One region of the Micromonospora sp. NPDC047812 genome, then DNA from elsewhere that is predicted to be linked to it. Evidence: riboswitches for the same ligand, from Rfam matches in the RefSeq annotation. Region 1 holds a riboswitch; the other holds the start of a gene.
The links. A riboswitch is a leader RNA that binds a small molecule or an ion and turns the genes downstream of it on or off. The one in region 1 is predicted to bind thiamine pyrophosphate.

Region 1 (3,400 bases):
GTCGCAGACGAGCAGGCGGGGCGCGGTGGCCAGGGCGGTCGCCACGCTCAGCCGCCGCGCCTCCCCGCCGGAGAGGGTGTACGGGTTGGCCGCCGCGAGCTTCGTCAACCGCAGCCGGGACAGCAGCGCGTCCACCGTGGCCCGGACCGCCGCCTCGGGCTGGCCGGTGCGACGCGGGCCGAGCGCCAGCTCGTCGAACACGGTGTTGGTGACGAACTGGTGCTCCGGGTCCTGGAAGACCGAGCCGATCCGGCGGGCCAGTGCCGGGGCGCGCCAGCGGTGCGGGGGCGTGCGGGCGTCGCCACCGGCCAGTGCCGTGGTCGCCGTGACCCGGCCGGCCCCGGGCCTGAGCAGGCCCCCGAGCAGTAGGGCGAGGGTCGACTTGCCGGCCCCGTTGGGCCCGAGGACGGCGAGCGCCTCGCCGGCGCGTACCGCCAGGTCGACGGGGGCCAGCCGGGGCGCGAGGCCGAGCCGGTCGGCGGCGAGCAGCACGTCGCCGGCCGGCGTGGTCGCGTGGCGTGGCGGTACCGGGCGGCCGGGCACCCAGACGCCCTCGTCGGCGAGCGCGTCGCCGTGCGTGCCGAAGACAGCCTCGGGCGTGCCGTCGGCGCGGACGCCGCCGCCGGGTTCGAGCACGACCACCCGGTCGACCAGGGGCAGCGCCTCGGCGACCCGATGCTCGACCAGGATCAGTGTGGTGTCGGCGTCCAGCGCGCCGGCCACCGCCGCCCGGATCAGCGTCGCGCCGGTCGGATCGAGATTGGCGGTCGGCTCGTCGAGCAGCAGCAACCCGGGACGCAGGGCCAGCACCCCGGCCAGGGCGAGCCGCTGCTGCTCGCCGCCGGAGAGCGCGGCGGTGGGGCGGTCCCGGGGGTACGGGAAGCCGACCCGGGTCAGCGCCTCGTCGACGCGGGGCCAGATCTCCCCGGCGGGGGTGCCGCGGTTCTCCAGCCCGAACGCCACGTCGTCGCCGCTGCGGGCCATCACGAGCTGGGTCTGCGGGTCCTGGAAGACGATGCCCACCCGCTCCCGGCCCTTGCGGGGGTCGAGCCCGTCGATCTCGACGGTGCCCTCCTGCTCACCCGAGTCCTCGGGCAACAGCCCGGCCAGCGCGGCGAGCAGCGTGCTCTTGCCGGCCCCGGAGGGGCCCAGCAGCAGCACCCGCTCGCCGACCTCGACGCGCAGGTCGATCCCCCGCACGGCCCATGCCCGCCGCCCGGCGTGCCGCCACCCGAACCCCCGCAACGTCACCGCCCCCACCGCAACCCCTCCCTCCCGGCCCGCCCGCGAGCGTCGATCATGAGGTTGGCGGCAGTCACGGAGATCCACATCACCGTCAACCTCATGATCAACCTCGATCTCGGTGGGGGAGGGGCCGGGGGTCAGACGGGGGTGCGGTCGCGGGCGGCGGGGAAGCGGTCCAGGGCCCCCGTGGTGGCCAGGGCCCGGGTCAGGGCCCAGCCGCCGGCACCGGCGACGACCGTGGCGCTGACGATGGTGAGCAGGGCGTACGGGATCCGGTAGCTGCCCAGGGCGTACTCGCTGTTCCAGACGAAGAAGTCGAACAGGGCCGCGCCGAGGCCGGTCAGCGCGCCGGCGATCAGCGCGGTGGGCAGCCGGAACGAGCGGTACCGGAACGCGGCGAAGGCCAGCTCGGCGCCGAGCCCCTGGATCAGGCCCTGCACGATGGTGACGCCGCCCCACTCCGAGCCGAGCAGCGCGGAGACCGTCGCCGCCACCGCCTCGCAGAAGAGCGCCGCGCCGGGCTTGCGGATCACCAGGCCGCCGAGGACGGCCGGGACCAGCCACACGCCGTACATGATCGCCTGGCCGGCGGGGAAGAACGCGAACGCCGGGTCGACGGCCCGCCACAGCAGGCCCCAGGCCCAGAAGATGACGCCGAAGGCCACCGCGATCACGGCGGCGACGACGACGTCGACGGTACGCCACCGGGTGGCGGTGTTGTTGTCTCTCATGATTGCTCCCAGTCCCGAACGAGAACCAGGAGAAGACGCACGCCGCGCCCGGAACGTGCCGGACGTCGACGCGGCTGGAGGTCGACCGAACTCCCTGCGCTGGCATTACCCAGATCAGGTTCGAGGGTCTGCGGGCGGTGCCCGCACTCTCAGCGCTGTGCGCTCCCCTGTCGGATGTGAAGTTGTGGCCCGACGCTAACACCTTTGAAGATCATCGGGCAAAGTGATCTTTCCGCAGCTCACCAGCGCGTTCGATCGACGCCCCGATTCCGGCCCGGTACTCTCGGGCGGCCACTGGGAATCCGGCAGAGGGACACGTACGTGACATCCGAGGCTGACCGCCGCGCGCCGGACGGGCCGCACCCCGGCGCGGTGGACGTGGCCGCCCCGGGCGTACGCGAGGAGACGCCGGCGGCGCCCCGCGGCCCGGAGCGGCGGATCGGGTCGGTGGAGGTCCTCGCCGGCCTGCTCATCCTGCTGGTCGTCTTCCGCGAGCCGCTCGCCCGCGCCCTCTCCGCGCCCCGGTTGCAGACCTGGACCACCGTCTTCGTCTCGGTCATGGTGCAGGCGGTGCCGTTCCTGGTCTTCGGGGTGCTGCTCTCGGCGGTGATCGCCGTCTTCGTGCCCCGGTCGTTCTGGGCCCGGGCGCTGCCGCGTCATCCCGCGCTGGCGGTGCCGGTGGCCAGCGCGGCCGGCGTGGTGCTGCCCGGCTGCGAGTGCGGGGCGGTGCCGATCGCCGGGTCGCTGATCCGGCGCGGGGTCACCCCGGCCGCCGCCCTGGCGTTCCTGCTCGCCGCCCCGGCGATCAACCCGATCGTGCTCACCGCCACCGCGGTGGCCTTCCCCGACGACCCGGCGATGGTCCTCGGCCGGGCCGTCGCGAGCCTGGTCGTCGCGACGGTCATGGGCTGGCTGTGGCTGCGCCTCGGCCGGGCCGACTGGATCCGGCTGCCGCGTCGGCCGGAGCTGGACGACGGCTCGCGCGGGCGGGCGTTCTGGGGGGCGGTCCGGCACGACGTCACGCACGCCGGCGGGTTCCTGGTGATCGGCGCGGCGGCCGCGGCCACGATCAACGTCGTGGTGCCGGAGCGCTGGTTGCAGACGCTCGCCGACGACCCCGTGCTCTCGGTGCTCGCGCTGGCCGCGCTCGCGGTGCTGCTCTCCCTCTGCTCCGAGGCGGACGCCTTCGTCGCCGCCTCGCTGTCGCAGTTCTCGCTGACCTCCCGACTGGTCTTCCTGGTGGTGGGGCCGATGGTCGACCTCAAGCTCATCTCGATGCAGGCCGGGGTCTTCGGCCGGCGCTTCGCGCTGCGGTTCGCCCCGACCACCTTCGCGGTGGCCGTCGCGGTGGCCGCCGCCACCGGGGCGGTGCTGCTGTGAACCGGCAGGCGCAGGCGGTCGTCCTGCTGCTGCTCGGGGGCGCG
Region 2 (3,400 bases), on a different contig from region 1:
ACCAGGTCGTACTCGGCCAGCTCGGGCAGCAGGTCGACGGCGGCGCGCAGCAGGCGCAGCACCGCCCCGGCGGACACGTCGGTGTCGGAGCGCTCCTCGACGGTCGCGCCCACCACCACCTCCCCGTCGTCGCGGGGCACGAGGTAGACGTGCTCGCCGTCGGCGTACCCCCGGATGACGTGCCGGAAGCCCGGCGCGCCGCCGCCCGGCGCGCGGAGCCGGACCACCTGCCCCTTCACCGGCCGCACCGGCAGCCCCGTCAGGGCCGCCGCGCCGCAGCCGGCCGCGACCACCGTGACGTCGGTGTCCAGGTCGGACAGGGAGCGCACGGCGGCGGGGACCAGCGTGGCGCCGGCCCGCTCGGCGGCCGTGCGCAGCGCGGGCACCAACCGGCGCGGGTCGACCTGGTGGTCCGTGGCGGCGAGCGCGCCGCCACGCACCCGGGGCGCCAGCGCCGGCTCGCGGTCCCGCAGCGCCGACGGGCGCAGCGGCGTCACCGGCAGCCCGATCCCCTGCTGGTACGCCCACAGCCGGCGCGCCTCGGCCAGGTCGTCGGCGGTGAGCCCGACCATCAGCGTGCCCTCGGTCCGGTAGCCGACGTCCAGACCGGTGGCGGCGGTCAGCTCGGCGGCGAACGCCGGCCAGCGGGCGGCGGAGGCGGTCAGCAGCCCGGTCAGCTCGTGCTCGCCGAAGTACGCCTCGGCGACCGGGGCGAGCATCCCGGCGGCGACGTGGGACGCGCCGGATCCCGGGGCGGCGTCGTGCACGACGACGCGCAGTCCGCGCTGCGCGCAGCGCCAGGCGATCGCCAGCCCGACCGGTCCCGCCCCCACCACGGCGACGTCCGGTCGGTTCAGCACCCCAGTGCTCCCAGCAGCTCCGCCGTCGCCCGGGCCGGATCCGCCGCCCCGGAGAGGGCCCCCACCACCGCCACCCCGTACGCCCCGGCGGCCAGCAGCGCGGGCACCCTCGCGGCGGTCACGCCGCCGATCGCGACGACCGGCACGTCCACGGCGTCGGCGACGGCGCGTACCCCGGCCGGGCCGATCGGCGCCGGCAGCCCCGTCTTCGTACTGGTGGCGTGGCAGGGGCCCACGCCCAGGTAGCTGGCCCCGGCGGCGACCGCCTCGGCGGCCGTCCCCGGCTCCCGGGCGGTCGCGCCGAGCACGGCGGTCGCGCCGAGCACCCGGCGGGCCGCCCCGACCGGCAGGTCGTCCGCGCCGACGTGCCCACCGGCGGCGCCCACGGCCAGCGCCACGTGCAGCCGGTCGTTCACCAGGCAGGTGGCGTCGTACCGGTCGCAGAGCGCGACCACCCGGCGGGCCAGGTCGTACGCCTCCCGGTCCGTGGCGTCGTCCTCCACGCGGACCTGCACGACCAGTTCCGCGCGGGCCACCGGGAGGGCGGCCCGCAGCACGGCGAGCGGATCCCGCCCGGGTCGGGTGTCGGTGATGAGATGCAGTCGCCCGAGGGACGGCACGGCAACACTCCTCCCTGCGCCGGCATTACCCGGATCAGGTTCGACGGTCGGGGGCTCACAGCCCCCCTCTCAGCCCGGTGTACCGGGCTCCCGTGGGTCACTTGCGGGTGTCACCGTACGACGGATCGCCGGATCCGCCAAGGTCGAGCTGCGGATTTCACACCGACCGCCCGAACCCCGCGGACGGGGCGGCGCGTGACCGTCCCGTCACGCGATGCTGTCCGGATGCCCTCTGCCGCCGGGTACCGCCCCGCCTCGCCTTCCTGCCGTTCCGGGCCAGCACCGCCATCGCGGAAGGGCAGCTGCCACATGCCGTGCACGAGGCGACCCGGCGGTCGGTGGAACGTGGTGGGTGTTTCCGGTGCCGGGTGACACCCATGGCGTTCCACCGAGCCTCGCGCCGGCGCGGGTTGGGGTGCCGCGCACAGCGCACCGCCCCCGGTGCCGCGATGCTGCGGTGCCGGGGGCGGGACGGGGCCAGGGGGTGGTGCCGACGTGGCTCAGAGGGCGGCGCGCAGGGCTTCGAGGTCCTCGTCGGTGGGTTGCCAGGTGCCCGCCTCCGCGTTGGCGCGTACCTGCTCGGGCGTGGTGGCGCCGGCGATCACCGAGGTCACCGCGGGCTGGGCGGCCAGCCCGCCGATCGCCACCTGGAGCATCGACAGCCCCCGCTCGGCGGCGTACGCCTCGATCGCCTCGATGGTGTCCCAGTCGGCGGCGGCGAGTCGCTGGGCGTACCGGCCGCCACCGGCGAGGCGGCTGCCGGCCGGCGGGGCCTCGTTGCGCTTGTACTTGCCGGTGAGCAGCCCGTTGGCCAGCGGGAAGAACGGCAGCAGCCCGAGGCCGAAGCGCTCGCACGCCGGCACCACCTCGGCCTCGACGCCGCGCTCCAGCAGGCTGTAGTGGTTCTGTGCGCTGATGAACCGGGACCGGCCGTTCGACGAGGCCACCCAGTCCGCGTCGGCGATCTGCCAGCCGGCGAAGTTGGAGTTGCCCAGGTAGCGGACCTTGCCGGCCCGGACGAGGTCGTCGAGCGCGGCGAGCGTCTCGTCGATCGGGGTGCCCGGGTCGGGCTCGTGCATCTGGTACAGGTCGATGTGGTCGGTGCCGAGCCGGCGCAGCGACGCCTCCACCGCCCGGGCGATGTAGCGACGGGCGCCCCGGGCGCCGAAGTCGGGGCCGTTCATGCCGTTCATGTCCATGCCGAACTTGGTGGCCACCACGACGTCGTCGCGCCGGCCCTTGAGCGCCTGGCCCAGCAGTTCCTCGGAGCCGCCCTGCGGCTCCCCGTAGATGTCGGCGGTGTCGAAGAAGTTGATTCCGGCGTCGAGCGCGGCGTCGACCACCGCCCGGGTGCCGTCGAGGTCGAGCTTGCGGCCGAAGTTGTTGCAGCCGATGCCGACCACGGACACCACGAGCCCGGAGTCGCCCAACCGGCGGTAGGTCATCTCAGTCACGAGATCCACCCTATGCCGGGCGTCGGGCGCACGCCGCCGACCACGAAGGCACCACACGCACGGACCGCGAAGCCGAACCAGGCCCCGCGGACCGCGAGACCCACGCAGGAACCACGCGCACCGACGGCGGAGCCGTCCGGCGTACGTCGCGGACCGTCAGTCGAGCACGTCGGCGACGAGCCGGCGGGCGGCGGCGAGCGTGCCGGCCAGTTCGTCCGGCGTGTGCCCGACCGCGCCGAGCAGCGCCTGCGCCCGCCGGGCGAAGTCGGGCGGCGCGCCGGGCAGCCGCCCCGCGGCGGCGATCATGCCCTTCTCGTTGACCAGCCACCGCCCCGCCCGCGCGTGCAGCACCTGGGCGAGTACGCCGATCGCCCGGAACAGGCAGCCGGCCACGTACCCGCCGTCGCCGGCCACGGCGGCCTTGGCCGCGCCGTCGACCAGGAACCGGGCCTCCCACCCGCCGGCC

Region 2: another riboswitch for thiamine pyrophosphate. It lies ahead of thiE (thiamine phosphate synthase); the one in region 1 lies ahead of AB0883_RS29405 (ECF transporter S component).

Annotation. Positions count from the first base shown of each region.
Region 1 is NZ_JBEYRY010000015.1:81,205-84,604, forward strand. It holds gene AB0883_RS29400 (ATP-binding cassette domain-containing protein) at 1-1,260, opposite strand, end outside; gene AB0883_RS29405 (ECF transporter S component) at 1,383-1,976, opposite strand; TPP riboswitch at 2,050-2,155, opposite strand; gene AB0883_RS29410 (permease) at 2,355-3,356, shown strand; gene AB0883_RS29415 (TIGR03943 family protein) at 3,353-3,400, shown strand, end outside.
Region 2 is NZ_JBEYRY010000001.1:1,275,417-1,278,816, forward strand. It holds gene thiO (glycine oxidase ThiO) at 1-860, opposite strand, end outside; gene thiE (thiamine phosphate synthase) at 854-1,480, opposite strand; TPP riboswitch at 1,475-1,583, opposite strand; gene AB0883_RS05805 (aldo/keto reductase) at 1,981-2,943, opposite strand; gene AB0883_RS05810 (nucleotidyltransferase domain-containing protein) at 3,091-3,400, opposite strand, start outside.